DNA from 3 places in the Streptomyces sp. NPDC044033 genome. Region 2 is predicted to be linked to each of the others. Evidence: predicted binding sites of a transcription regulator. Region 2 holds the regulator's gene; each other region holds the start of a gene.
The links. Region 2 encodes HrcA, which represses chaperone genes, less so after heat shock. Its sites were predicted from a motif close to TTNGCACTCNGNNNNNCNGAGTGCNAA; they were not measured.
Positions count from the first base shown of each region.

Region 1: a site for HrcA is predicted at 6,521-6,547, ahead of groES (co-chaperone GroES). Genes of this name have one in related genera too.
Region 3: a site for HrcA is predicted at 6,322-6,348, ahead of groL (chaperonin GroEL). Genes of this name have one in related genera too.

Region 1 is NZ_JBWKFF010000015.1:23,839-33,478, reverse strand. Features, by position in the region: gene AC07AB_RS24940 (response regulator transcription factor) at 1-503, opposite strand, end outside; gene AC07AB_RS24935 (WhiB family transcriptional regulator) at 901-1,215, shown strand; gene AC07AB_RS24930 (LysR family transcriptional regulator) at 1,618-2,529, opposite strand; gene AC07AB_RS24925 (MOSC domain-containing protein) at 2,610-3,329, shown strand; gene AC07AB_RS24920 (SDR family NAD(P)-dependent oxidoreductase) at 3,326-4,099, shown strand; gene groL (chaperonin GroEL) at 4,307-5,929, opposite strand; gene groES (co-chaperone GroES) at 6,065-6,373, opposite strand; gene AC07AB_RS24905 (class I SAM-dependent methyltransferase) at 7,290-8,495, shown strand; gene AC07AB_RS24900 (hypothetical protein) at 8,527-8,904, opposite strand; gene AC07AB_RS24895 (MFS transporter) at 9,084-9,640, opposite strand, start outside.
Region 2 is NZ_JBWKFF010000014.1:121,233-130,872, reverse strand. Features, by position in the region: gene AC07AB_RS24300 (SpoIIE family protein phosphatase) at 192-2,180, shown strand; gene hemW (radical SAM family heme chaperone HemW) at 2,383-3,624, shown strand; gene AC07AB_RS24290 (DUF3097 domain-containing protein) at 3,762-4,580, opposite strand; gene AC07AB_RS24285 (MBL fold metallo-hydrolase) at 4,615-5,334, opposite strand; gene hrcA (heat-inducible transcriptional repressor HrcA) at 5,533-6,549, shown strand; gene dnaJ (molecular chaperone DnaJ) at 6,550-7,686, shown strand; gene AC07AB_RS24270 (nitronate monooxygenase) at 7,831-9,018, shown strand; gene AC07AB_RS24265 (16S rRNA (uracil(1498)-N(3))-methyltransferase) at 9,015-9,640, shown strand, end outside.
Region 3 is NZ_JBWKFF010000004.1:198,983-208,622, reverse strand. Features, by position in the region: gene AC07AB_RS10400 (PTS transporter subunit EIIC) at 1-722, shown strand, start outside; gene AC07AB_RS10395 (hypothetical protein) at 1,215-2,057, shown strand; gene AC07AB_RS10390 (Uma2 family endonuclease) at 2,114-2,692, shown strand; gene AC07AB_RS10385 (VOC family protein) at 2,954-3,388, opposite strand; gene lepB (signal peptidase I) at 3,504-4,382, shown strand; gene groL (chaperonin GroEL) at 4,538-6,163, opposite strand; gene AC07AB_RS10370 (cold-shock protein) at 6,505-6,708, opposite strand; gene AC07AB_RS10365 (MoaD/ThiS family protein) at 7,234-7,512, opposite strand; gene thrC (threonine synthase) at 7,568-8,860, opposite strand; SAM riboswitch class I at 8,878-9,020, opposite strand; gene AC07AB_RS10355 (glucosyl-3-phosphoglycerate synthase) at 9,169-9,640, shown strand, end outside.

The sequences.
Region 1 (9,640 bases), on a different contig from region 2:
AGAAAGAGCTCACGTCCGATCTCCGCGTTGGAGCGGCCGTGGCTCATGCCTTCGAGCACCTGGATCTCGCGCGCGGTCAGGGTCGGCGCGGCGCCCATCTCGGCCGACCGCAGCCTGCGCGGGGCAAGCCGCCAGGTCGGGTCGGCGAGCGCCTGCGTGACGGTCGCGCGCAGTTCGGCGCGCGACGCGTCCTTGTGCAGATAGCCGCGCGCCCCGGCGGCGACGGCGAGCGCCACCCCGTCGAGATCCTCGGCCACCGTGAGCATGATGATGCGGGCCCCGGGGTCCGCCGAGAGCAGCCGCCGCACGGTTTCGACGCCGCCGAGACCGGGCATCCGCACGTCCATCAGAATCAGGTCCGAACGGTCGGCGCCCCAGCGGCGGAGGACTTCCTCGCCGTTGGCCGCCGTCGTCACACGCTCGACGCCGGGCACGGTCGCCACCGCACGGCGGAGCGCCTCTCGGGCAAGCGGGGAGTCGTCGCAGACGAGGACGGATGTCATGAGTGTCCTCCACGGCTCTCACAGCTGCTGCGCGTCACCTTGAGCCTCCAGGCTGGTACTGATCGTCACCTGCGCGATCGACGCGCTCGGACATGTGCCCGAGTCCTTAATCCGTCAACCGCCTCGCACTCTCAACGACGGTCACCCGAAAGAGTTACGGGCTCGGGCGGCCACCTTCAGCAGTCCACGCGAGGGGGCCGACGCGGATCGGGCCATGCCCGGCTCGGCCGCCTCGCCTTCACTCTATGCCCCATTTGCCTATCTTCTGGGATTTTTCTTCCATTTTGGAGGTGTCTATGGCTAGATTCGCAATGAGTCATATTTACATCTGCTTACACAGTGGATGTACGGTCATGGGCAGTGCGTCCGGATCAGAGCGCTTCTGAGGGGATAAGCAATGGCAGATTTCTCCCGCCTTCCCGGTCCCAACGCCGACCTGTGGGACTGGCAGCTCCTGGCCGCGTGCCGAGGAGTCGACAGTTCCCTCTTCTTCCATCCGGAGGGTGAACGCGGCGCCGCGCGCAGCGCGCGCGAGACCTCGGCGAAAGAGGTGTGCATGCGCTGCCCGGTGCGCTCGGAGTGCGCGGCGCACGCGCTCGCGGTACGGGAGCCGTACGGCGTCTGGGGCGGGCTCACCGAGGACGAGCGCGAGGAGCTCATGGGCCGGGCACGGCACCGGGTGATCGCGGCCTCCGGCGCGACGAACCTCTGAAGAAACGTTCATCCGCCATCCGGCCGAGCCGGGCCGACGGGCCGCGCCGGCGGCATACGTGCGACGCGTGCGGCACGTGCAATGCGTACGACGCGTGCGACGCGTGCGACAGCGGGTCGGGGCCCGCACGCGCGGCAGGCCGGCGGACCGGTACGGACAGGCCGGGGACCGGTACGGACAGGCCGGCGGGCCAGTACGGACAAGTCGGCCGGCCGAGCAGACCCGCCAAGCAGGCCCGTAGCTCCGGCGGACCTCACTCCGGCGGACCTCAGCAGGCCCGCAGGCCCCAGGGCCCCCGCCAGCCCGGCGGCCCCGCCAGTCCAGCGGGTCTCAGGCCGGCCGAACACCGCGCCGCGAGCTCCCGCGGTCCGTACGTCCGCACAAGCCCCACCGCCCCCGGCGTCAGCGTGCCGCAGCCGTCGCCAAGCGGTCCAGCATGGCCGCGACCGCGGGTACGCGGTCCAGGTCGGGCAGGGTGAGTGCCACGATCTCCCGTTCCACCGCGGGCTCCACCCGCACCGTGCGGGCCCCCTTGGGGCGCAGCGTCTCCAGGGCCAGTTCGGGCATCACAGCCACCCCCAGACCAGCTCCGACCAGGCCGAATACCGCTGGATAGTCGTCCGTCGCGAAGTCGATCCGCGGGGTGAACCCCGCGAGCTCGCACACCCTCTCCAGGTGGCTGCGGCAGCGGGGGCAGCCCGCGATCCACGGCTCGCCGGCCAGGTCGCCGACGGCGATCTGGTCCTCGCCCGCGAGCCGGTGGCCCTCGGGGACCACGCCGACGAGCCGGTCGGTCAGCAGGTGGCGTACGACCAGGTCGTCCCACTCCGCGTCGGCCGCCGGGTCGGCGCCGCGGACCTCCGGGTAGCGGAAGGCCAGCGCGATCTCGCAGTCGCCCGCGCGCAGCATCTCCACCGAGCGCGGCGGCTCCGCCTCGACCAGCGAGATACGGGTCCCCGGGTGCGCCGCGCGCATGTCGGCCAGCGCGGTGGGCACCAGCGTCGAACTGCCACTGGGAAAGGAGACCAGCCGCACCCGCCCCGCCCGCAGCCCGGCGATGGCGGCGACCTCTTCCTCCGCCGCCGTCAGCCCGGACAGGATGCCGCTCGCGTGCCGCACCAGCGCCGCGCCGGCCTCGGTGAGGCGGGTCTCGCGGCCCGTACGGACCAGCAGGGGGGTGCCGGCCGACTGCTCCAGGGCCTTCATCTGCTGACTGACGGCGGGCTGGGTGCAGCCCAGTTCGCGGGCCGCCGCGGAGAATGAGCCGGCGGCGGCGACAGCACGCAGCACCCTGAGATGTCGAGCCTCGATCATGCGTTGAGCATAAGGGCAGCTTGGGGGTGGCCGAAATTATTCGTTCGCCGCTTTGGGGTGCTTCGTCTACCCTGCTGCCCATGCGTCTGCTCACCGTGAACCTCGGCCGGCCCATGCCCACTGACTACACCGACGCGGAGGCCGGCACCGGCATCGACAAGCGTCCCGTGGACGGCCCGGTGGCGGTGGCCGCCCCCGGCCCCAAGGGCACCGGGGGCAGCGGCGTCGCCGGGGACGCGGTCTGCGATCTGCGCCACCACGGCGGCGACGACCAGGCCGTGTACGCCTACGCGCGCGAGGATCTCGACTTCTGGGAGCGGGAGTTGGGGCGCGACCTGGCGCCCGGCACGTTTGGCGAAAACCTCACCACCACCGGAATCGACGTCAATGGCGCACTCATCGGGGAGCGTTGGCGCGTCGGCCCGGACCTGCTGCTGGAGGTGGCCTCGCCGCGCATCCCCTGCCGTACGTTCGCGGGCTGGCTCCAGGAGAAGGGCTGGGTGCGCCGGTTCACCCGGACCGTGCTGCCCGGCGCGTATCTGCGGGTGCTCGAACCCGGCGAGATCAGCGCCGGCGACCCCGTCGAGATCGTGCACCGGCCCGACCACGAGGTGACGGTCTCGCTCCTCTTCCGCGCGGGGACCACGGAACGCGAACTTCTGCCGAGCATCCTGGCCGCGGGCGACGCGCTGCCCCAGGAAGTACGGCAGCAAGCCGTCGACTACGCCGCCCGCAAGGCCGAGGGCGGCGGACAGGCGGCGAGCGGCGAGGGCGCGCCGGGCACTAACGTTCGCGTATGACGACTGCACTGATCACGGGAGCGACGGCCGGCATCGGTGCCGCCTTCGCCCGGCGGCTGGCCTCCGACGGGCACAACGTGGTGCTGGTGGCGCGCGACCCCGAGCGGTTGCGCGACCAGGCGACCGAACTCCACGACCGGCACGGCGTGGAGGCGGAGGTGCTCCGCGCCGACCTCTCGCAGGACGAGGGGATCGCCGCGGTCGAGGCGCGGGTCGCGGACCGTACGCACCCGGTGGACCTGCTGGTGAACAACGCCGGGTTCGGCAACAAGGGCAACTACCTCGACGTGCCGATGGCCGACGAACTGACGATGCTCAAGGTGCACTGCGAGGCGGTGCTGCGGCTGACGAGCGCGGCGGCGGCCTCGATGCGCGAGCGGGGGCGCGGCGGGGTGGTGAACGTCGCGTCGGTGGCGGCGTTCGTGCCGCGCGGCACGTACGGGGCGAGCAAGGCATGGGTCGTGCAGTTCACCCAGGGCGCCGCGCGGGATCTGGCCGGGAGCGGGGTGCGGCTGATGGCGCTCTGCCCCGGTTTCGTACGGACCGAGTTCCACGAGCGGGCGGGCATGGGCACCGGCAACATCCCGGCGTGGATGTGGCTGGACGCCGACAAGCTGGTCGACGCGGCGCTGCGGGATCTGGCGCGCGGCAAGTCGCTGTCCGTGCCGGACCCGCGGTACAAGGCGCTGTCGGGCCTGATGAAGATCGCGCCGCGCGGGGCACTCTCCCGGGTGTCGTCGTCCACGGGCCGCAAGTACGGACCGCAGTAGCGCCGACGGCGACGCGGCTCCGGCGGCGACACGGCCCCAGCGGTACGCGCGTACGGACCGCGGTGGCTCCACGGCGGTTCCGCGGCGGCTCCAGCCTTACGGACGTACGCCCCGGAGCCGCCCCGGCGAACGACGCGCGGAGGCCCGGCTCCCCCGAAGGGGCGCCGGGCCTCCGCGCGCTACGGCCGCGTCAGCGACCGCGTGTCACTAGTGACCGTGGCCGTGGCCCTGACCGGCGTCCGACTCTTCCTCGGCGGGCTTCTCGACGACCAGGGTCTCGGTCGTGAGCAGCAGCGAGGCGATGGACGCGGCGTTCTCCAGCGCGGAGCGGGTGACCTTGACCGGGTCGATGACGCCGGCCTTCACCAGGTCGCCGTACTCGCCGGTCGCGGCGTTGAAGCCCTGGCCCTTGTCGAGCTCGGCGACCTTGGAGGTGATGACGTAGCCCTCCAGGCCGGCGTTCTCGGCGATCCAGCGCAGCGGCTCGACGACGGCGCGGCGGACGACGGCGACACCGGTGGCCTCGTCGCCCTCCTTGCCGAGGGAGTTCTCCAGGACCTTCGCGGCGTGCACGAGCGAGGAACCGCCACCGGAGACGATGCCCTCCTCGACCGCGGCGCGGGTCGCGGAGATGGCGTCCTCCAGACGGTGCTTCTTCTCCTTGAGCTCGACCTCGGTGGCCGCACCCACGCGGATCACGCAGACGCCGCCGGCGAGCTTGGCGAGGCGCTCCTGGAGCTTCTCGCGGTCCCAGTCCGAGTCCGTGGACTCGATCTCGGCCTTGATCTGGTTCACGCGGCCGGTGACGTCCGCGGAGTCGCCGCCACCGTCGACGATGGTGGTGTCGTCCTTGGTGACGGTCACGCGGCGGGCGGTGCCCAGCACGTCCAGACCGGCCTGGTCGAGCTTGAGGCCGACCTCCTCGGCGATGACGGTCGCACCGGTGAGGGTGGCGATGTCGCCGAGCATGGCCTTGCGGCGGTCGCCGAAGCCGGGGGCCTTGACGGCCACGGCGTTGAACGTGCCGCGGATCTTGTTGACCACCAGGGTGGAGAGCGCCTCGCCCTCGACGTCCTCGGCGATGATCAGCAGCGGCTTGGACGCGCCGGCCTGGATGACCTTCTCCAGCAGCGGCAGCAGGTCCTGGATCGAACCGATCTTGCCCTGGTGGACCAGGATGTACGGGTCGTCGAGCACGGCCTCCATACGCTCCTGGTCGGAGACCATGTACGGGGACAGGTAGCCCTTGTCGAAGGCCATGCCCTCGGTGAAGTCGAGCTCCAGGCCGAAGGTGTTGGACTCCTCGACGGTGATGACACCGTCCTTGCCGACCTTGTCCATCGCCTCGGCGATGAGCTCGCCGACCTGCTTGTCCTGGGCGGACAGCCCGGCGACGGCGGCGATGTCGGCCTTGTCGTCGATCGGACGGGCGGTCGCGAGGAGCTCCTCCGACACGGCCTTGACCGCGGCGTCGATGCCCTTCTTCAGGGCGGCCGGGGAGGCGCCGGCGGCGACGTTGCGCAGGCCCTCGCGGACCAGCGCCTGGGCCAGCACGGTGGCGGTGGTGGTGCCGTCACCCGCGATGTCGTTGGTCTTGGTCGCCACCTCCTTCACGAGCTGGGCGCCCAGGTTCTCGTACGGGTCGTCGATCTCGACCTCGCGGGCGATGGTGACGCCGTCGTTGGTGATGGTGGGGGCGCCGAACTTCTTGTCGATGACGACGTTGCGGCCCTTGGGGCCGATCGTCACCTTGACGGTGTCGGCAAGCTTGTTCACGCCGCGTTCGAGGGCGCGACGGGCGTCCTCGTCGAACTTCAGGATCTTCGCCATGAGTTGCTTCAAGTCCTCTCGTTGCGATCCCCGGCCACGCAGCGGTGACCGCTATCGCTCAAACGAACTGCGCCCCGGGCGCCCGGCTTTTCAGACGCGGGGACCAGGGGCGCAGATCAGGCAAACTTCGGTGAATTACTTCTCGATGATCGCGAGCACGTCGCGGGCCGAGAGAACGAGGTACTCCTCGCCGTTGTACTTCACTTCGGTGCCGCCGTACTTGCTGTAGAGCACGATGTCGCCGACGGCGACGTCGAGCGGAAGACGGTTGCCGTCCTCGAAGCGGCCCGGGCCCACGGCCAGGACAGTGCCCTCCTGGGGCTTCTCCTTAGCAGTGTCCGGAATGACCAGGCCAGAGGCCGTGGTCTGTTCGGCGTCGAGCGGCTGGACCACAATGCGGTCCTCAAGCGGCTTGATGGCAACCTTGGAGCTGGCGGTCGTCACGATCCGACCTCCCCCTTCGGAGATCTCACGGGGTTAATTGTCTGAGGTGGCGACCAGGTGTGATCCGTCGTCGCGGGTGCCGGATCAGCCCGTCGCTGTGTTTGGCACTCCCTGGTGGAGAGTGCCAGATGCGAGACTATGACGCGGTTAGCACTCGGTCAAGCGGAGTGCCAATGCGGCGCAGTTCTGCGCAACGCAACGGGGGCTGTGGGGGTGGGTGGTGCCGGTACGTGCCGGGGCTCCGCCCCGGGCCCCGGCCCTCAAACGCCGGGCGGGCTTGGATGCGCGGGCTCACGCTCCGGCGCGGGCTGCCTGCCACCGCACGCCGGGCGGGCCACGGCTGTCGGCACCCGTGTGCCGAGCGAGTTCGATGCGCGCACTCGCGCACCGGCGCGGCCACGGGACGCCTGCACCCCGGGCCACCCCGGGGAGGGCTGGGTTGCCGGCCTCACGTGCCGGGCGGGCTTGAATACGTGGGGCTCTCGCGTCAGGGCGGGCCGGGATGCTCGCACCCCCGCACCGAGCAGGCCGGGAGCGCCTGCCACCCGCCCATACCGGGCGGTACTGAGCTGCTTACCGCGTGCCGAGCGGACCGGGATCGCCTGCACTCTCACCCCCGGTGGGGCCGGGGTCGCCTGCACCCTCACCCCCCGTGGGGCCGGGCTGCACCTCACCCCCGGTGGGGCCGGGTCGCCTGCACCCTCACCCCCGGTGGGGCCAGGGCCGCCTTCCCCCCACCCCCGGTGGGACCGGGACCACCTGCACCCTCACCCCCAGCGGGGCCAAGGGTCGCCTCCCCCCACCCCGGCGGGGCCGCGGCTGTCCGCGCCCGCCTCGGTTGTGTCCATGTGCCTGGCGGTCGGCGTTGCAGGGCGCTCTCGCATGGCGTGTGGACGGGGGCGGGGAGAATGGCAGGGTGTCTGTACCGAATTCCGCTTCTGATCCGTCCGGCGTCGCGCCTTTCGCCTCGCTCCTCACCGATGAGGGGCAGCGGCTGCTGGCGGTCCTGCGCGATCATGATCCTGCCCAGGAGCTGGCCACCGCGACCCGGCTGCGCCGCGATCACGCCGCCGAGCTGGTCTCGGCCGCGCTCGGCATGGCGCGGCTGCGGCAGCGGGCGGTGGCGAAGTTCGGGGCCGAGGACGCGTACCGCATGTACTTCACGCCCGACGGCGTGGAGCAGGCCACCCGCGCCTCCGTGGCCGCCCACCGCGCGCGGCGCTTCGCGGAGCTGGGCGTACGGAGCCTCGCCGACCTGTGCTGCGGCATCGGCGGCGACGCCATCGCGCTCGCGCGGGCCGGCATCCCGGTCCTCGCCGTCGACCGGTCCGAGCTGACCTGCGAGGTCGTACGGGCCAACGCCGCCGCCCTCGGCCTGGACCACCTCATCGAGGTGCGCCACGCGGACGTCGCCGACGTCGACACCTCCGGCTACGACGCCGTGTTCGTGGACCCGGCCCGGCGCGGTGGCCGCGGCCGCGTCTTCGACCCGGAGGCGTACTCACCGCCGCTGTCCTGGGCCGTCGAGGCCGCCCGTACGGCCCGGTACGCCGCGCTCAAGATCGCACCGGGCATCCCGCACGAGATCATCCCCGCCGAGGCGGAGGCCGAGTGGATCTCGGACGGCGGCGAGGTGAAGGAGGCCGTGCTCTGGTTCGGCGCCGAGGCGCCGGGCGCGCGGGGGGCGACGCTGCTCCCCGGCCCGTACACCCTGCTCGGCGCGGGCCTGCCCGACCCCGAGCCGGGGCCGGTCGGCCGGTATCTCTACGAGCCGGACGGCGCGGTCATCCGCGCCCACCTCGTCGCGGACGTCGCGCGGCAGGTGGGCGGCCGGCTGATCGATCCGACCATCGCCTATGTGACGGCGGACGAGCTGCGGCCGACGCCCTACGCCACCGCGTACGCGATCACGGACGTCCTGCCCTTCAACCTCAAGAAGCTGAAGGCGATCGTCCGTGAGCGCGGCATCGGGGTCGTCGTCGTCAAGAAGCGCGGCTCGGCGGTGGAGCCCGAGGAGCTGCGCAGGAAGCTCAAGCCCTCCGGGCCGAACTCCTGCGTGATCTTCCTGACCCGTGTGGCGGGCGCGCCCGCCATGCTGCTGGGCCGGCCGGCCGAGGGCTGATCAGCCGGTGGCCCGGAGACCCGGAGGCCCGCTACGCCAGGTCCGTGAGGTCCTGCGCGTAGAGCGTCGTCAGCGGCTGCGGGCCCACGTACTGCTGGCAGTTGCAGACGCCCGGCTCGTACCGCACCGGCTGCTTCTCCGCGTCCCAGGCGACCGGAACCTCGACCGCCTCATGGCACTTGCCCTGCTTGTCGTGTTTCGCGAGGTGGTGCCGGCAGCCGCAGACCGGCTCCGGCTGCTTGTTCGCCGCCTCGACGGCCTGCCGCTCCGCCTGCCGCTCGCGCCGCCCTGACTCCAGCAGCTCCAACTTCCGCTCGTGGCGGATACGGAAGGCGGTACGGGCGGTGTCGGCGAGCTTGGTGAAACCGCCCAGGGCGAAGAAGATGAACACCCACCAGAACCAGTGCATCCGCGAGACCGCCCTCCCCGTCCACGCGGCCCACGGCGGAACTCCGCGTGAGCCCTGACATCGCTTCGTCCAGGGTCAAGAATACGCTCAGCGCGGCGCGTTCTCCTGTGTGCCATCGCACTTGGGGCCGGACTCGGTCACCGGCGATCCGCGCCCGGCATCCGGCGCCCCGGCCCCTGTCAGGAAGGTCGAGTTTCGGACACCGCCGCCTCATGCGCACGGGTCTCCCCCGTGCCCGTACCCGTGCCCGCACCCGTTCCCATGCCCGTACGGGCCGGGAGCAGCAGCGCCGTCAGCGCGGCCGCCGCCAGCAGCACGGCGCCCACCCCGAAAGCGGTCGCGTACCCGTTGGCCTGCGCCTCGACGCGGCTGCCGCCCGCGGCCCCCGCGGCGACGGTGACGAGCACCGCCAGCCCCACCGAACCGCCGATCTGCCGGGAGCTGTTGAGCAGCCCCGAGGCCATGCCCGCCTCCGCGGCCGCGACCCCCTCGGTCCCGGCCGTGCCCAGCGGCACGAAGCACATCCCGATGCCGAAGCTGGCGAGCAGGAACGGGCCGAGGATCGAGTCGGCGAAGCCGCCGTCGACGCCGACCGCCCCGGCCAGCCAGGCGAACCCGGCCGCGCCCAGCGCCCCGCCGACGACCAGCGTCCAGCGCATCGAGAGCCGGGCGATGAGACGCGGCGCGAGGAGCGATCCGGCCACCAGGCCGACGCAGAAGGGCAGGAACGCGACGC
Region 2 (9,640 bases):
TCTGTCACTCTGTCGGTGTCGGAAACGGCACTATGCCGGAACTGGTCAGGAGCTACCCGGTGGCTACATCATCTTCTGTTCAATGGGGTGCGGCAGAGCCGCACGGGGTCCATTCACGCACCGTTCCCGGACACGCCGAGACGGCTGGATCCAGCCAGCTTGGGGCCGGCCCCGACGCGACCGCCCTGGATGTGGCCGCCCTGGATGTGACCGGCCCGGACGCGGCCGGCCCGGAGGAGGCCGTCCTGAACGCGCCCGGTCCCGACAAGCCCGGTCCCGACAAGCCCGGCCCGGGCGCCGCCGCCCGTATCGTGCCGACGGCCCGTACGCGACTGCCCGGGAACTCCCTCGCGCCCCTGGCGGCCCGACAGTTCGTACGGGCCGCGGTCGCCGACTGGACCTCCCTCGCCCTCCCCGCCGCGGACGAGATCACCGACCGGCTCACCGAGGACGCCGTCCTGCTGGTGAGCGAACTGGTGACCAACGCGGTGGTGCACGCGGGCACCTCCGTCGAACTGCGCTGCACGCTCGACGACGGAGGCGGCGGAGAGCGGCTGTCCTCCCTCTGCGTCGAGGTCACGGACTACCACCCCGCCCGGGTGCTGCGGGCCCGGCCGCCGTGCGACTTGGACGACGAGCTTCCGCGCACCGGCCACGGCCTGCGGCTGGTCGCCGAGTGCGCCGAGTCCTGGGGCACGACGTACCACCGCACGAGCAAGACCGTCTGGTTCCGGCTGCCCGCCGTGCCCGGCGCCCAGCCGCCGCCCGAGTCCGCCGTCACCGCGGGCGACCAGGCGCTCCTGCGCGACCTGCGCGTCGCCGAGATCCTCGCCCCCTCCCCGCGGCGCGCGGGCGCCGGTCCCGCCGAACCCGACTGGATCAGCCACGGCGCGCTCTCCTTCCTCGCCGAGGCGTCCGACCTGCTCGCCGGGCAGTTCGACGAGGACATGCTGGCCTCCCTCGCGGCCCAGCTCCTCGTGCCCCGGCTCGCCGACTGGTGCGCGGTCTGGCTCGACACCGACGGCCATGTGCCGCGCCTGTCCCGCGTCTGGCACACCAGCGAGAGCCGCATCGAAACGCTGCGGATCGCCCTGGAGAAGGACCCGCCCCGGCCGCCCGCCGCCGCCCTCGGCAGCGCCGTCTCCTGGCCCTGGCCGGGCGAACCCGGCGCCTACGGACCCGGCGGCACCGCCCTCGCCTGCCGGCTGGTCGCCGGAGGCCGTGGCGTCGGCACGATATTGCTCGGCCGGGCCGGGCTGACCCGCACGCCCGACGAAGTCGTCGGCCTCATCGAGGACTTCGCGCGCCGCGTCGCGCTCTCCATCGCCTCCGCCCGGCAGTACACCCGCCAGCTCACCATCAGCCAGGTCCTCCAGCGCGGGCTGCTGCCCCGGTATCTCGCCGACATCCCCGGCGTGGAGTCCGCCGTCGTCTACGAACCGCGCGGCGACACCTGCGCGGGCGGCGACTTCTACGACGTCTTCGCCCCCGGCGGGGGCCGCTGGTGCTTCGCCCTCGGCGACGTGTGCGGCAGCGGCCCGGAGGCGGCCGTGGTCACCGGGCTCGTACGGCCGTGGATGCGCACGCTGGCCAAGGAGGGGTACGGAGTCGGCGAGGTGCTCGACCGGATCAACCGGATGCTCGGCGAGGACGCGGTCGAAGGGACCGTCGGAGCCGTGGGAGCCGTGGCGGCGGCGGGCGGCCCCGGCTCACCCGTCGAGCTGCCCGGGGACGACGGCCCGGACCACGGGGCACCCCGCTTCCTGTCCCTCGTCTACGGCGAGATGACCCCGCTGGGCCCCGGTCTGGGCGTCCGCTGCACGCTCGCCAGCGCCGGCCACCCCCTGCCCCTGATGCTCGGCTCCGACGGGATGGTCCTGCCCGCCGCCGGCTCCCAGATGCTGCTCGGGGTGATGGAGGACGCCACCTATGTGAGCGAGACCTTCGACCTCGCCCCCGGGGACACGCTGCTGTGCGTGACGGACGGGGTGACGGAGCACCGGCGCGGACCCGAGCTGGCGGAGCTGTTCGACGACGATGACGGGCTGGCGGCGGTGCTGGAGGGGTGCGCGGGGCTGAGCGCGGGCGGTGTCGCCGAGCGCATCCGGCGGGCGGTCCACGATTTCGGGGCGACCCCGCCCGACGACGATCTGGCGCTGCTGGTGCTGCGCGCGCGGTAGTGGAGGCGCGGCTCGGCAGGGCGCGGGGGCCGAGGCGGCAAGGAGCCGGGCGGGGCCGACCCGGGGCGGCCCGGCCGGGCCCCGAGGAGCGCCGGGACGGCGTGCGCCGGGCGAGCGGCGGCGAAGCCGGTCGGCAGGCCGCGGCCGTGCCGGTCGGCAGGCCGCGGCGACGCTGGTCGGCGGGCCGCGCCGATGCCGGACAATGGAACCCATGCCTTCCGTACTGCCCGATGGTGAGCCCGTGCCCGACGACGGGGCGCTGCCCTCGCACGCCCTCGCGGGGGCGGCGGACCGGCCGCTGGGGTTCTACCTGCATGTGCCGTACTGCGCCACGCGCTGCGGCTACTGCGACTTCAACACCTACACGGCGAACGAGCTGCGCGGCTCCGGCGGCGCCCTGGCCTCGCGCGACAACTACGCCGAGACGCTGGCGCGGGAGATCCGGCTGGCCCGGAAGGTGCTCGGCGACGACCCCCGCCCGGCGCGGACCGTCTTCGTCGGCGGCGGCACCCCCACGCTGCTGCCCGCCGCGGACCTGGTGCGCATGCTCGCCGCGATCCGCGACGAGTTCGGGCTCGCGGACGACGCGGAGATCACCACCGAGGCCAATCCGGAGTCCGTCGACCCGGCGTACCTGGCGGAACTGCGGGCCGGCGGCTTCACCCGCGTCTCGTTCGGAATGCAAAGCGCGCAACAGCACGTACTGAAGATCCTCGACCGCACGCACACGCCCGGCCGGCCCGAGGCGTGTGTGGCCGAGGCGCGCGCCGCCGGGTTCGATCATGTGAACCTGGACCTGATCTACGGCACGCCGGGGGAGAGCGACGCGGACTGGAAGGCGTCCCTGGAGGCCGCGATCGGGGCGGGCCCGGACCACGTCTCCGCGTACGCGCTGATCGTCGAGGAGGGCACCCAGCTCGCCCGGCGCATCCGCCGCGGCGAGGTCCCGATGACCGACGACGACGTGCACGCGGACCGCTACCTGATGACGGAGGAGACGCTGTCGGGCGCGGGTTTCGGCTGGTACGAGGTGTCGAACTGGGCCACCACGCAGGCGGGCCGCTGCCGCCACAACGAGCTGTACTGGCGCGGCGCCGACTGGTGGGGCGCGGGCCCCGGCGCGCACAGCCACGTGGGCGGCGTGCGGTGGTGGAACGCCAAGCACCCGGGCGCGTACGCCCAGGCGCTCAGCGACGGCCGCTCGCCCGGCGCGGGCCGCGAGCTCCTGTCGGCGGAGGACCGCCGCGTGGAGCGGATCCTGCTGGAACTCCGGCTGAGCGAGGGCTGCCCCCTGGACCTCCTCGCCCCGGCGGGGACCCGCGCCGCCGCCCGCGCCCTCGCGGATGGGCTGCTGGAGCCCGGCCCGTACGAGCGCGGCCGGGCCGTGCTCACGCTGCGCGGCCGGCTGCTGGCGGACGCGGTGGTACGGGACCTGGTGGACTGAGCGGCGCACCGCCCCGGCTTGCCCGGTGGGCCCGCCGCCCCGCCCTGCCCCGAGGCCCCGCCGCCTACCCCGTCCCGAGGCCCCGCCCCCGCCTGCCCTGTGGCCCCGCCACCTACCCCGTCACGAAGACCCGCCGCCTACCCCGTCACGAAGTCGATCAGCTCCTCCACGCGGCCCAGCAGCGCCGGTTCCACGTCCTTGTAGCTGCGCACCCCGCCGAGGATGTGCTGCCACGCGGCGCCCGTGTTCTCCGGCCAGCCCAGCGACCGGCAGACGCCCTTCTTCCAGTCCTGGCCGTGCGGAACCGACGGCCAGCCCGCGATGCCGACGGAGGCCGGCTTCACGGCCTCCCAGACGTCGATATAGGGATGACCGACGACGAGAACGTTCGCATCCGTGACTTCGGCCGCGATGCGGGACTCCTTGGAGCCCGGCACCAGATGGTCGACGAGCACGCCGAGCCGCGCGTCCGGCGCGGGGTCGAAGTCGCGGACGATGGCGGGCAGATCGTCGATCCCTTCGAGGTACTCGACGACGACGCCCTCGATGCGCAGGTCGTCGCCCCAGACGCGTTCGACCAGCTCGGCGTCGTGGCGGCCCTCGACGTAGATGCGGCCCGCGCGAGCCACGCGCGCCCGCGCGCCCGGGACGGCCACCGATCCGGAGGCCGTACGGGCCGGGCCCCGCGCGGCCGACCGCTGCGGCCGTACGAGCGTGACGACGCGCCCCTCCAGCAGGAACCCGCGCGGCACCATCGGGAAGACCCGGTGTTTGCCGAACCGGTCCTCCAGCGTGACGGTCGGCCCCTGGGCCGTCTTCTCGCACCGGATCACCGCGCCGCAGAAGCCCGTGGTGACCTCCTCGACGACGAGGTCGGGATCGGCCGGCACCTCGGGCGCGGGCGCGGTCTTCTTCCACGGGGGTGTCAGGTCGGGGCCGTACTCTCTGCTGCGCATCCGCCAGACGATAGGAAAAGTGGCGGGAAGCGCGTCACGACACGCCGAAGCGGGTCGCCAGAGCGTCGCGTTGATCACGGACGAAACGGGCATTCACCACGGCGCCGTGCCCCGGGACGTACCGCGCGTCATCGCCGCCGAGCGCCAGCAGCCGGTCGAGGGCGGCCGGCCACTGCCGGGGCCGGGCGTCCGGCCCGGCCTGCGGTTCGCCGGACTCCTCGACCAGATCGCCGCAGAAGACGACCTCCGGCGGGCCCGTCACGCACACCGCCAGATCGTGCGCGGAGTGGCCCGGTCCGACGTTGGCGAGCAGCACCTGCCGGCCGCCGAGGTCGAGCGTCAGCTCGCCGCTCACCGTGTGGTGCGGTCGTACGAGCAGGTCGGCCGCCTCCCCGGCGGCGGAGGCGCTCACTCCGTGCCGCTCCGCGTCCTGTCGCAGCGCGTCCTTCGCGCCCGCGAGGTGATCGTCGAGCCCGACCGCGCCGTACACCTGGACCCCGGCGAAGGCGGCCGTGCCCAGCACATGGTCGAAGTGCGGATGCGTCAGAGCGATATGCGTCACGGGACGGCCGAAGAGCCGCCGCACGTCGCGGCGGATCCCCGCACCCTCACGCAGCGTCGACCCGGTGTCGACGACCAGTACGCCCGTATCGCCGAGCACGGCCCCGACCGTGCAGTCCCATCCCGGCAGCCTGCGCCGCACGACCCCCGGCGCGAGCGTCTCCCAGTGCGCCTCTTCCCAACTGCTCTCCATACCCAGACGCTAGCGGGAGCGCGATACGGTTGCCCGTCGGACCCGTCCCACCGACGGGCCCGCCCTTGCCCTGGTCGTGGCACCCGGCCGTACACTGGCTGAGAGTGGCTGGCACTCGTGACCATGGAGTGCCAAGCGGGTGCCGAGTGAGAGACAGGGGAAAGTCCCCGGTGGACGGCTGGACGGGAGGTGTGCGCGATGCTGAACGACCGCAGGCTTGAAGTGCTGCGCGCCATCGTCCAGGACTACGTGGGCACGGAGGAGCCAGTCGGCTCCAAGGCGCTCACCGAGCGCCACCGGCTGGGCGTCTCCCCGGCCACGGTGCGCAACGACATGGCCGCGCTGGAGGACGAGGGCTTCATCGCCCAGCCCCATACGAGCGCCGGGCGCATCCCGACCGACAAGGGCTACCGGCTCTTCGTGGACAAGCTGGCGGGCGTCAAGCCGCTGTCGACACCGGAGCGGCGGGCCATCCAGAACTTCATGGACGGCGCCGTCGACCTGGACGACGTGGTGGGGCGCACGGTCCGGCTGCTCGCGCAGCTGACCCGGCAGGTCGCCGTGGTGCAGTACCCGTCGCTGACGCGCTCGACCGTGCGCCATGTGGAGTTGCTCTCACTGGCTCCGGCCCGCGTCATGCTCGTACTGATCACCGACACCGGACGGGTCGAGCAGCGTATGGTCGACTGCCCGTCGCCGTTCGGTGACACGGCGCTCGCGGATCTGCGGGCGCGGCTCAACAGCCGGGTGGTCGGGCGCCGGTTCGCGGATGTGCCGCAACTGGTGCAGGACCTCCCGGAGTCCTTCGACGCGGAGGACAGAGGAACCGTTTCGACGGTGCTGGCGACTCTGCTGGAGACCCTGGTCGAGGAGACCGAGGAGCGGCTGATGATCGGCGGCACCTCCAACCTGACTCGATTCGGGCATGATTTCCCGTTGGTGATCCGGCCGGTGCTGGAGGCGCTGGAGGAGCAGGTCGTGCTCCTCAAGCTCCTCGGCGAGGCCAAGGATTCCGGCATGACCGTACGAATCGGGCATGAGAATGCTCATGAAGGGCTGACGTCCACATCGGTCGTCGCCGTCGGTTACGGTTCGGGCGACGAGGCAGTCGCCAAACTCGGCGTGGTCGGACCGACCCGCATGGACTACCCCGGAACGATGGGAGCGGTACGCGCAGTGGCACGTTACGTCGGACAGATCCTGGCGGAGTCGTAAGTGGCCACGGACTACTACGCGGTCCTCGGCGTACGGCGGGACGCCTCGCAGGACGAGATCAAGAAGGCTTTCCGGAGGCTGGCGCGCGAGCTGCACCCGGATGTGAACCCGGATCCGAAGACCCAGGAGCGGTTCAAGGAGATCAACGCCGCTTACGAGGTGCTGTCGGACCCGCAGAAGAAGCAGGTCTACGACCTCGGCGGCGACCCGCTCTCGCAGTCGGCCGGCGGTGCCGGGGCAGGCGGCTTCGGCGCCGGCTTCGGAAACTTCTCCGACATCATGGACGCCTTCTTCGGGCAGTCGTCGCAGCGCGGCCCCCGGTCGCGCACCCGGCGCGGCCAGGACGCCATGATCCGGCTCGACATCGACCTGAGCGAGGCCGCGTTCGGGACGACGAAGGACATCCAGGTCGACACGGCGATCGTCTGTGTGACCTGTAGCGGCGAGGGCGCGGCCCCCGGCACGTCGGCCCAGACCTGCGACATGTGCCGCGGCCGCGGCGAGGTCTCGCAGGTCACCCGGTCCTTCCTCGGACAGGTCATGACCTCGCGGCCGTGCCCGCAGTGCCAGGGCTTCGGCACCGTGGTGCCGACCCCGTGCCCGGAGTGCGCGGGCGACGGGCGCGTACGCTCCCGCCGCACCCTCACGGTCAAGATCCCGGCCGGTGTCGACAAGGGCACCCGCATCCAGCTCGCGGGCGAGGGCGAGGTCGGCCCCGGCGGCGGCCCGGCCGGCGACCTGTACGTGGAGATCCACGAGACCCCGCACGCGGTCTTCCAGCGGCGCGGCGACGATCTGCACTGCACGGTCACCATCCCGATGACCGCGGCCTCCCTGGGCACGAAGGTGCCGCTGGAGACGCTCGACGGGATGGAGGAGGTCGACATCCGGCCCGGCAGCCAGTCCGGCCAGTCGATCCCGCTGCACCAGCGCGGCATCACACATCTGCGCGGCGGCGGGCGCGGTGACCTCATCGTGCACGTCGAGGTGCTGACGCCCAGCAAGCTCGACCCGCCGCAGGAGGACCTGCTGCGGCAGCTCGCCAAGCTGCGGGGCGAGGAGCGGCCGACGGGCGAGTTCAAGCCGGGGCAGCAAGGGCTGTTCTCGCGGTTGAAGGATGCCTTCAACGGCCGGTAGGAATGCGCGGAAAACCCCTGTGACGGCCGTTGGGAGAGTGCCCCTGACGGCCGTCGGGCGGGCGCCTTCATGGGGCGTTGGGCGGAATGGTGGGGCATACCCGTCGATGACGAATCATCGTGGAGGGCGTGACACTATGTGGTCATGCCCTCTGCTCTGACCGATCTTTACCGATACCCGATCGTGCAGGCCCCCATGGCGGGTGGCGCTTCCTCTCCCACACTGGCCGCTGCCGTCGGCGAAGCGGGCGGCCTCGGCTTCCTCGCCGCCGGCTACAAGACGCCGGAAGCGATGTACGAGGAGATCAAGCAGATCCGCAGTCTGACGGACCGGCCCTTCGGCGTGAACCTCTTCATGCCGCAGCCCTCCGTCGCGGACCCGGCGGCGGTCGAGGTCTACCGCGAACAGCTCGCGGGCGAGGCCGCCTGGTACGAGACGCCGCTCGGCGACACGGACTGCGGCACCGACGACGCGTACGAGGCCAAGCTCGCGATCCTCGCGGACGACCCCGTCCCCGTCGTCTCCTTCACCTTCGGCTGCCCCTCCCGCGTGGTCTTCGAGGCGTTCGCCAAGGTCGGTACGGTGACGATCGTCACCGTGACCTCGGCAGCCGAGGCGCAGGCCGCCCAGTGGTCGGGCGCCGACGCCGTCTGCGTCCAGGGCATCGAGGCCGGCGGCCACCAGGGCACCCACCGCGATGACCCGCACGCCGACGGTACGGGCGCGGGCCTCGGGCTCCTCGCGCTGATCACCCAGGTCCGGGAGACCGTACAGATACCGATCATCGCCGCGGGCGGTCTGATGCGCGGCGCCCAGATCGCCTCGGTGCTCGCCGCGGGCGCGGTCGCCGCCCAGTTCGGCACGGCCTTCCTGGTCTGTCCGGAGTCCGGCGCCCACACGCTCCACAAGCGCGCGCTGACGGACCCCGTGTTCGTACGCACCGAACTCACCCGCGCCTTCTCCGGCCGCCCCGCCCGCGGCCTGGTCAACCGCTTCATGCGCGAACACGGCCCGTACGCCCCGGCCGCCTACCCGCAGGTCCACTTCCTCACCTCCGGCCTGCGCAAGGCCGCGGCGAAGGTGGGCGACCCGCAGGGCATGAACCTGTGGGCGGGCCAGGGCCACCGCCTGGCGCGGGAGCTCCCGGCGGGCCAGCTCGTGGAGGTGCTGGTGGCCGAACTGGAGACGGCGCGGGGGACGTTGGCGCACGGGGCGGCCGGGCCGGCGGGGCCGGTCGGTCCGGGCGGGCGGCACGCGTCTCACGGGCCGCTCGGGACGCAGGCGGCGCAGGAGCAGCACGGATCACACAGTTCGCAGGGAGAGGTCGTATGACGGCGCCGGTGTTCCTGACCGAATCGCTGGCGGGCGCGGAGGCGGGCTCCGTGGTCGCCCTCACGGGCCCGGAGGGACGGCACGCGGTCTCCGTCCGTCGCCTGCGGGTGGGCGAGGAGGTCACCCTCACGGATGGGCAGGGCGTGGGCGCGTACGGCACGGTGACGGCGCTGGAGGGCAAGGACCGCCTGGAGGTGTCCGTCACGGCGCTCCGTACCGAGCCGGCCCCACAGCCCCGCATCACCGTCGTCCAGGCCCTCCCCAAGGGCGACCGCGGGGAGCTGGCGGTGGAGACGATGACGGAGACGGGCGTGGACGCCGTCGTCCCGTGGGCCGCGTCGCGCTGCGTCACGCAGTGGAAGGGCGACCGCGGCCTCAAGGCCCTGGGCAAGTGGCGCGCCACGGCCCGCGAGGCGGGCAAGCAGTCGCGCCGCTTGCGATTCCCGCAGGTGTCCGACCTCATGACGACCCGTCAGGTAGCGGACCTGCTGACGGACGCCGCCTTCACCGCGGTCCTCCACGAGGAGGGCAGCACCCCCCTGGCCGCCGCCCCCCTCCCGCAGACCGGCGACATCATCCTCATCGTCGGCCCCGAAGGCGGCGTGTCCCCGGATGAGTTGAG
Region 3 (9,640 bases), on a different contig from region 2:
TGATGTTCATCGCGGGTGAGGTCTCGACCGCCATCGGCGACTTCGCCAACTGGCTGCTGGCCAACGGCGGGGCGGGCGCGGGCTTCGTGCTCGGCGGCCTCTTCCTGCCGCTGGTGATGCTCGGCCTGCACCAGGCCCTCATCCCCATCCACACCACGCTCATCGAGCAGCAGGGCTTCACGGTCCTGCTCCCCATCCTCGCCATGGCGGGCGCGGGCCAGGTCGGCGCGGCCGTCGCGGTCTATCTGCGGCTGCCGCGCAACGAGTCGATCCGCAAGACCATCAAGTCCGCGCTTCCGGCGGGGTTCCTGGGCGTCGGCGAACCCCTCATCTACGGCGTATCGCTCCCGCTGGGCCGCCCCTTCATCACGGCCTGTATCGGCGGCGCGTTCGGCGGCGGTTTCGTCGGCCTCTTCAACCAGCTCGGCGACGCGGTCGGCTCCACCGCCATCGGCCCCTCCGGCTGGGCCCTCTTCCCCCTCCTCAAGGGCGACCACGGCCTGGGCACCACGGTCGCGATCTACGCGGCGGGGCTGGCGGCCGGCTATGTCGCGGGGTTCGTGGCCACGTACTTCTTCGGCTTCAGCAAGCAGATGCTCACGGAGTTGAACGAGCCCCAGGGGGAGGGTGCGGGCGCCGCAGCCGGTGCCACTGGTGCCCCGGCGACCTCCGCCGCCGCGCAGGCCACCACCACGGCGGAGGGCGAACCGGCGACGGTCTGAGCAAGGGACCGTCGGGGCCCCTTGCGGCGATTGGAGTGGGGAAACCGCCCGTAAAGCACGTATCCGGGAACGGAATCGGGCGGTTTCCCCACTCTATTGCTCAGTGAACTCCTGGCACCGGCCGTCGGCCTTTGCGTCGTGCACCGCGCCCCTGATCCGGCCCTCGCGTATCCACTCCGGATTCCCGCCCCGAACGCGGCAGAAATCGGCGCACCGGCCCCCGGGGCTCAAGTCCCGGAGTCCGGGCGCTCTTTCCAAGGAATGGCCGGCGGGCAATACCCACCACCCCACCAACTCCCGCACACGGCCGGGAAGATAACTTCCCGTGGCCGACTTGCCACGGGGGGTTATGGCGGTTTAGCGTTCGCGGCAACAAACAACCCCGACCGGTGCTACCAACACACGGCCGGGGTCTGACCACCAAGATCGAAGTAGGCCGATCCCATGGCTAACGAAGACTCTAACGCCGCCGCCTCCCCGGCCGCACACCCCATGGCGGGCACCGGCTACGGCAAGCGCAGCGCACCGTCCCAACTCCCCCGCAGAGCCCATGACTTCGCGCACCTCCCACGCCGCGAGGCGTCCGTGGCCGCGTATCTCGACCGGCTGCCGGACGGCGCGGACATCTCCGTGAAGACCCTCGCCAAAGTGCTGCCGGACTACGGCCAATGCGCCCTGCGCACGGCGCTGCGCCGCCTGTCGGAGGCCGGTCACCTGCGCCGCGTCACCGAACACCTCTGGGGCGAGGACGGCAGCCCGCGCTGGGTGACGCGCACGTACTTCTCCCGTACTCCACGGGACGACGCGTGGTGGACGGCGTTCCGCGCCGGGAACGTACCCGACGCGGAGCACCCGCCCCGAACCGCACCCGAACGAGCGAACCGCACCGAGGCGTACGACCAGCTGGCCGCCCTCGGCCGCGCCGAACCCCGCCTGACGCTCTCCGCCAACGACTGCGCGTCCCTGGAGGCGCTGGCGGCCGAGTGGTTCACGCGCGGCGCGACGCCCGCGCAGTTCCTGCACGCCCTCACCGACGGGCTGCCGTCCGAGATCCATCACACGGGCGGCTTCACCCGCGGCCGCCTCATCGCGAAGCTGCCGCCCCCGCCGCGTACGGACCCGGACGGCACGCGCCCCGCTCCGCTGCGCATCCTCGAATGCACCCTCTGCCGCGCTCCCGGCCGCCCCGAGGCGCTCCCCGGCGGCATCTGCGGACGCTGCCGCGGCGAGGCCCCACCGGACCGCCACGCACCAGCCCTCCCGCCCGCGCACGTACACGCCCACGCCACCAAGGCCCGTGCCGCCGCCCGCTCCCCCGAAAGGAACCACGCATGACCAGTCAGCCCATCCGTGCCAGAAGCAGGGCACGATGTAGGGGAGGAGGCGACACCATGACCCCCAGCACCGCCGACCACCCCCAGATGACGGTCGAGGACTTCGAACAGCTCGCCCATTCGGCCCCCGAAGCAGTGACGCTTGAATTCATCAACGGAAAGCTTGAGGTCAAGCCGGTGCCCGACGGGGATCACGGAACCATCTTCATGTGGCTGCTGCGGCAGTGCATGCAGCAGCGGCCGGAGCTGGATCTGTACCCCGAGCAAGGGCTGCAAGTCGAGACGTACCGCAAGGGCCGCGCCCGCCCGGACGGCGCGCTCGCGCCGCGGCGGCACTTCGCGGGGCAGGGCGAGTGGGCCAAGCCGGACGGCGTCCTGATGACCGTCGAGGTGACCTCCCACGACGCCGACACCGACCGCCGGGACCGCAGCGAGAAGCGGGACGCCTACGCGGCCGCGGGCATCCCCGTCTACCTGCTCATCGACCGCGACGCCTGCACCCTCACCGTGCACAGCGAGCCGGAGAACGGTACGTACCAGCAGCACCCCTCGTACGCCTACGGCACGACCGTCGAACTGCCCGCCCCCGTCGGCATCACCCTGGACACCGAGGAGCTCAAGGACTACGCCCACTGATCCGCGTACGTCCGCAACAGCCGCCTGCCTATCAGCGCACGCCCGAGCGGGCCCTCGCCCTCCTCGACCGCCAGATCGACCGGCTGTTCACCGGCCCGGACCGACTCCCGGGCCCCCGCCCGTGAAGACGGCCCGTGAAGCCGACCCGGGGCAGGACCGCGAGCCCCCGCCGGAGGTGGCTCGCGTCCCGCGCCCCGGGTCGGCCCATGGGACGCCCCGGGTCGACCCATGGGGCGGGACGAGGACCCCGTTCGCGGTCCCTCAGTCGAGGCAGAACTCGTTGCCCTCGACGTCCTGCATCACCAGGCACGACTCGTTCTCCTCGTCGGCGAGCAGCAGCCGCACGCGGGTCGCGCCGAACGGGATCAGCCGTGCGCACTCCGCCTCAAGCGCGGCGACGCGCTCGTCCCCCACGAGCCCGGTGCCGGCCCGCACGTCAAGGTGGACCCGATTCTTGACGACCTTGCTTTCGGGAACGCGCTGGAAGTACAGGCGCGGGCCCACACCCGAGGGATCCATGCAGGCGAACCCGGAATCCCGACGCTCAGGCGGCAGCGAGCGGTCGAAGTCGTCCCACGTGGCGAACCCCTCCGGCGGCGGCGGTACGACATACCCCAGCACCTCACACCAGAAACGAGCGACGCGCTGTGGTGACGCGCAGTCGAAGGTGACTTGGACCTGCTTGATCGATGCCATCGGATCACCTTAGCCACGCGTGCTGTTCACTGGGACCCCGAATGTGATCACCGCGCGGATCAGGGTCTCGCGTGACATGAGCAGCAGCGGGCGGTGGTCAATGCGAGGAGTGGACATGGGAGCTATGGCGGCGGGCACGCGGTCGGAACAGGACGGCCCGGAACAGGGGTCCGGGAAAGCGGCGGAGAAGGGCGGGAGGTGGCGGAGGGCCGGAAAGCCCGCGAAGGCGCAACGGTCGTTCTGGAAGGAACTCCCCCTGCTCGTCGTGGTCGCGCTGGTGCTGGCGCTGCTGATCAAGACTTTCCTGGTGCAGGCGTTCTCGATCCCCTCGGGGTCCATGCAGAACACCCTGCAACCGGGTGACCGGGTCCTGGTCGACAAGCTGACCCCGTGGTTCGGCTCGAAACCCGAGCGCGGCGAGGTCGTCGTCTTCCGCGACCCGGGGCGCTGGATGAAGGACGAGCCGACGCCCGAGCCCAACCTGGTGCAGAAGGCGCTGGGCTTCATCGGGCTGATGCCGTCCGCCGACGAGAAGGACCTGATCAAGCGGGTCGTGGGCGTCGCCGGCGACACCGTCGAGTGCCAGGGCACCGGCCCGCTGAAGGTCAACGGCAAGCCGTTGAAGGAGCCCTACGTCTTCTCCGGCGACACCCCGTGCAGCACGGACCCGGAGAGCCAGTTCAGGGTCACGGTGCCCAAGGACCGGCTGTGGGTGATGGGCGACCACCGGCAGAACTCGCGGGACTCCCGCTACCACCAGAACGAGGCCGGCGAGGGGTTCGTCCCCGTGAAGGACGTGGTGGGCCGCGCCATCGTCATCGCCTGGCCGGTCGACCGCTGGGACACCCTCTCCGTCCCCGGCACCTTCGACCAGAAGGGCATCGACAAGGCCGCGGCCGCGGCCCCCACCGCGGTGGCCTTCGTCGGGGCGGTCCCCCTGGTGCTGGTGCGCCGGCGCCTGCTCTCCCGCCGATCCGCGCGCCCGGCCTCCTGACGGGAGAGGCCCGCCCCGCGTCCCCTCGCAAGGCCACAAGGCCACAAGGCCACAAGGTCGCAAGGCACCAAGGCACCAACGCCCGAGGGCGGCACCCCCACACGGGAGTGCCGCCCTCGGTCCGTACAGCTATGGCCGACTGATCCTCAGGAGGATCAGAAGTCCATGTCACCGCCCGGCATGCCGCCCGGAGCGCCGGCCGCAGAGGCCTTCTCCGGCTTGTCGGCGATGACGGCCTCGGTGGTGAGGAAGAGCGCCGCGATGGAGGCGGCGTTCTGCAGCGCGGAGCGCGTGACCTTGGCCGGGTCGATGATGCCCGCGGCGATGAGGTCGATGTACTCGCCGGTCGCGGCGTTGAGGCCGTGACCCGGAGTCAGGTTGCGCACCTTCTCCACGACGACGCCGCCCTCAAGGCCGGCGTTGATCGAGATCTGCTTCAGCGGGGCCTCAAGGGCCAGCTTCACAGCGGCGGCACCAGTGGCCTCGTCGCCTTCGAGGTCGAGCTTCTCGAAGACCGACACGGTCTGGAGCAGAGCCACGCCACCACCGGCGACGATGCCCTCTTCGACGGCCGCCTTCGCGTTGCGAACGGCGTCCTCGATGCGGTGCTTGCGCTCCTTGAGCTCGACCTCGGTCGCGGCACCGGCCTTGATGACCGCAACACCGCCGGCGAGCTTCGCCAGGCGCTCCTGCAGCTTCTCGCGGTCGTAGTCGCTGTCCGAGTTCTCGATCTCGGCGCGGATCTGGTTGACGCGACCCTGGACCTGGTCGCTCTCACCGGAGCCGTCGACGATGGTCGTCTCGTCCTTGGTGATGACGACCTTGCGGGCGCGGCCGAGCAGGTCGAGACCGGCGCTCTCCAGCTTGAGGCCGACCTCCTCGGAGATGACGGTGCCACCGGTGAGGATGGCGATGTCGCCGAGCATGGCCTTGCGGCGGTCACCGAAGCCCGGGGCCTTGACGGCGACGGACTTGAAGGTGCCACGGATCTTGTTGACGACGAGCGTGGACAGCGCCTCGCCCTCGACGTCCTCCGCGATGATCAGCAGCGGCTTGCCCGACTGCATGACCTTCTCCAGCAGCGGAAGGAGGTCCTTCACGTTGCCGATCTTGGAGTTGACGATCAGGATGTACGGGTCGTCGAGCGACGCCTCCATACGCTCCATGTCGGTGGCGAAGTACGCGGAGATGTAGCCCTTGTCGAAGCGCATGCCTTCGGTGAGCTCAAGCTCCAGGCCGAAGGTCTGCGACTCCTCGACCGTGATGACGCCTTCCTTGCCGACCTTGTCCATCGCCTCGGCGATGAGCTCGCCGATCTGGGTGTCGGCGGCGGAGATGGAGGCGGTCGAAGCGATCTGCTCCTTGGTCTCCACGTCCTTGGCCTGCTCCAGCAGGGCGGCGGAGACGGCCTCGACGGCCTTCTCGATGCCACGCTTGAGGGCCATCGGGTTGGCGCCGGCGGCTACGTTGCGCAGGCCCTCGCGGACCAGCGCCTGCGCCAGGACGGTCGCGGTCGTCGTGCCGTCACCGGCGACGTCGTCCGTCTTCTTCGCGACCTCCTTGACCAGCTCGGCGCCGATCTTCTCGTACGGGTCCTCAAGCTCGATCTCCTTGGCGATGGAAACACCATCGTTGGTGATCGTGGGGGCGCCCCACTTCTTCTCTAGGACGACGTTGCGACCCTTGGGGCCCAGGGTCACCTTGACGGCGTCGGCGAGCTGGTTCATGCCGCGCTCGAGGCCGCGCCGTGCCTCCTCGTCGAACGCGATGATCTTGGCCATGTGAAGTGGTCCTCCCGGACAGAAGGGGGTCCCCCTGCTCCCTGTAAGGAGCTCGGGGGCGGATTGCTCCGGACCGCGTGGCGCCCGCGACGGACGACCTGTCGCCTTGTGGTTCCTTGCCCCACCCGGCGTACGGGCCTCACCGACCCGGTCCATTTCTGTCACTCTCACTGGGAGAGTGCTAAGCCCAATGATTAGCACTCGACCCCCGAGAGTGCAAGCGGCTTCGCAGACCCGGAGGCGGTCGGGACACGACCGGAACCCCGGGACGCACGAGGGGCCCGCACCCCGGAAGGTACGGGCCCCACATGTGAGTGAGCCGGTGGTCGATCGCGCCGAGATCAGACGGCGAGCTTGACCATGTCCGCCTGCGGCCCCTTCTGGCCCTGCGAGATCTCAAACTCCACTCGCTGACCCTCCTCGAGGGTGCGGTAGCCGTCCATCTGAATCGCGCTGTAGTGGACGAATACATCCGCACCACCGTCGACCGCGATGAAGCCGTACCCCTTCTCCGCGTTGAACCATTTGACGGTGCCCTGAGCCATGCCTAACTCCCCTATTACTGGCCCTTGCGCAGGACCGCACTTCGCGGACCCGGGTCAGACCTCACCCCCTGACAGGTGGGGGTGTGCGCCGGAACGCGTCGACCGCGGCTGAATGTATCTGCACGGATGCCGTCTGCAACAGGTCAATCGGACGAGAATTCCGACGGTGGCCGACCGGCGCTATGCGGAGAATTCCCAGCAATCCGGGGCAAGTCGGGCCGGGCATAGCGCAACTTACCCGGCAATTCGCACACAGTCTTTGCACGCAACTTGACGGGTTCTCATGTGCGTTCGGCACCGACGCCGGAGGGGGATCGTCTTCAACTGTATCGCCATTCAACAGACGGAATCGCCCCGTCCATTTCTGGCCGGGGCGATTCGCGGGCGATCCGAGATCGATTCGGGATTGCTCCGAGGGCGATTCAGGGACGCTTCGGGGACGTTTCGGGAGGGGCGACGCGGCGGGGCGACGTGGCGGGGTGGGGAGGTGCGGCGGGGAGGAACGGCGGGGAGCGCCGAGGAACCTCAGCAGCCGCCCGCGACCGCCGGGATGATCGAGATGCCCGCGCCGTCGGGCGTCGCCGCCTGGAGGCCCCCCTCGAAGCGCACGTCGTCGTCGTTGACGTACACGTTCACGAAGCGGCGCAGCTTGCCGGAGTCGTCCAGCACGCGCGCGGCGATGCCCGGGTGGTTCGTCTCCAGGGAGGCGATGACCTCGGCGACGGTCGCGCCCTCGGCCGGCACCTCGGCCTGGCCGCCCGTGTACGTACGGAGAATGGTAGGAATTCGGACATTGATGCTCATGACGGTTCCCTTCGGGGGTGGACGGGGTGGGCTGGGATGTGTCGGGGCAGCCGGGTCAGCCGGCCAGGCCGGCGGCGCGGAACGCGTCCAGGCTGGGGCGGATCGTCGCCGTGGGCCCGGTGGTCGGCGCCACCGCGTCCAGCGTCTTGAGGCCGTCGCCGGTGTTCAGGACGACCGTGGTCAGGGCCGGGTCGAGCAGCCCGCCCTCGATCAGCTTCTTGGTGACGCCGACCGTCACGCCGCCCGCGGTCTCCGCGAAGACGCCCTCCGTACGGGCCAGCAACTTGATCGCGTCCACCACCTGCGCGTCGTTGACGTCCTCGACCGCGCCGCCCGTGCGCCGGGCGATGTCGAGCACGTACGGGCCGTCCGCCGGGTTGCCGATGGCGAGCGACTTGGCGATGGTGTCCGGCTTCTGCGGCCGTACGACGTCGTGGCCCGCCTTGAAGGCCGTGGAGACCGGCGAGCACCCCTCGGCCTGGGCGCCGAAGATCTTGTACGGGCGGTCCTCGACCAGCCCGAGCCGGATCAGCTCCTTGAGCCCCTTGTCGATCTTCGTGAGCTGGGAGCCGGACGCGACCGGGATGACGAGCTGGTCCGGGATGCGCCAGCCGAGCTGCTCGCAGATCTCGTACGCGAGCGTCTTGGAGCCCTCGCCGTAGTACGGGCGCAGATTGACGTTGACGAAGCCCCAGCCCTCGCCCGCCGGGTCGCCGATGAGCTCGGAGCAGAACCGGTTGACGTCGTCGTAGTTGCCCTCGATGCCGACGAGGTCGCCGCCGTAGACCGCGGCCATGACGACCTTGCCCTGTTCCAGGTCGTGCGGGATGAACACGCAGGACTTGAAGCCGGAGCGGGCCGCCGCGGCGCCGACCGCGCCCGCGAGGTTGCCGGTCGAGGAGCAGGAGAGCGTGGTGAAGCCGAAGGCGCGGGCGGCCTCGACGGCGATGGCGACGACGCGGTCCTTGAAGGAGTGCGTCGGGTTGCCGGAGTCGTCCTTGACGTACAGGCCGCCGGTGACGCCCAGCTCGCGGGCGAGGTGGTCGGCCTTGACGAGCTTGGTGAAGCCGGGGTTCAGGTTCGGCTTCCCGGCCACGTCGGCCGGGACCGGCAGCAGCGGGGCGTACCGCCAGATGTTGTCGGGGCCGGCCTCGATCCGCCGGCGCAGTTCCTCCGGGTCGCCGGCCGGCAGCTCGTACGCGACTTCGAGCGGGCCGAAACAGACCTCGCACGCGAAGATCGGGCCGAGGGCGAACCGTTCGCCGCACTCGCGGCAGGAGAGTGCCACGGCGGGACCGAGGTCTACGGGGGTGGTGGAAGCGGTGTTCTCTGCGGCTTGCACAGCCATGGAGGCGAGGCCCTTTCTCCTCATCTTCCCCGCGACGAATCTCGCCGCGAGACGGAATTGGCACCTTCCCCACCGGGAGCCTCGCGAATATTTCGGCGAGACCGGCGGGAGGGTTGCCGGGGCTTCAACGGGCCGTTCCCTCTGCCCCTCTGGATGAGCGGTATGGCACTGGGCGGGGCCCAGGCGTTTGTCGACGCGCGACCCCGACATGCGACGGGCGTCCGCGTTGTTCAAGACTGTAACCGAAGCCATGGACGGTTGAGATAGTCGTCCGAACCGCGAGATGGATCACAAAGGAGACTTTCGACGTGCTGGAAGAGGTCGAGCACTGGCTGAAGCAGCGCTCTTGGTCCGCCGCCGACCGCCCGCTCGACCAGCTCCTCGCCGCGAAGCGTGCCGCCGGTTCGCGCGGCACGGTGAGCGTGGTGCTGCCCGCCCTCGACGAGGAGGCGACGGTCGGCGCGATCGTCGCCGCCATCCGCCGGGAGCTGATGGACGGACCCGTGCCGCTGGTGGACGAGCTGGTGGTGCTGGACTCCGGTTCCACGGACCGTACGGCCGCCGTCGCGGCGGCGGCCGGCGCCCGGGTCGTGCACCGGGACGCGGTGCTGCCGCGGCTGCCCGCCCTGCCGGGCAAGGGCGAGGTGCTGTGGCGGTCGCTGCTGGCGACCAGCGGCGAGATCGTCTGCTTCGTCGACGCCGACCTCCGGGAGTTCTCCGCGGACTTCGTCTCGGGCATCGTCGGCCCGCTGCTGACCGACCCGGACGTGCACTTCGTCA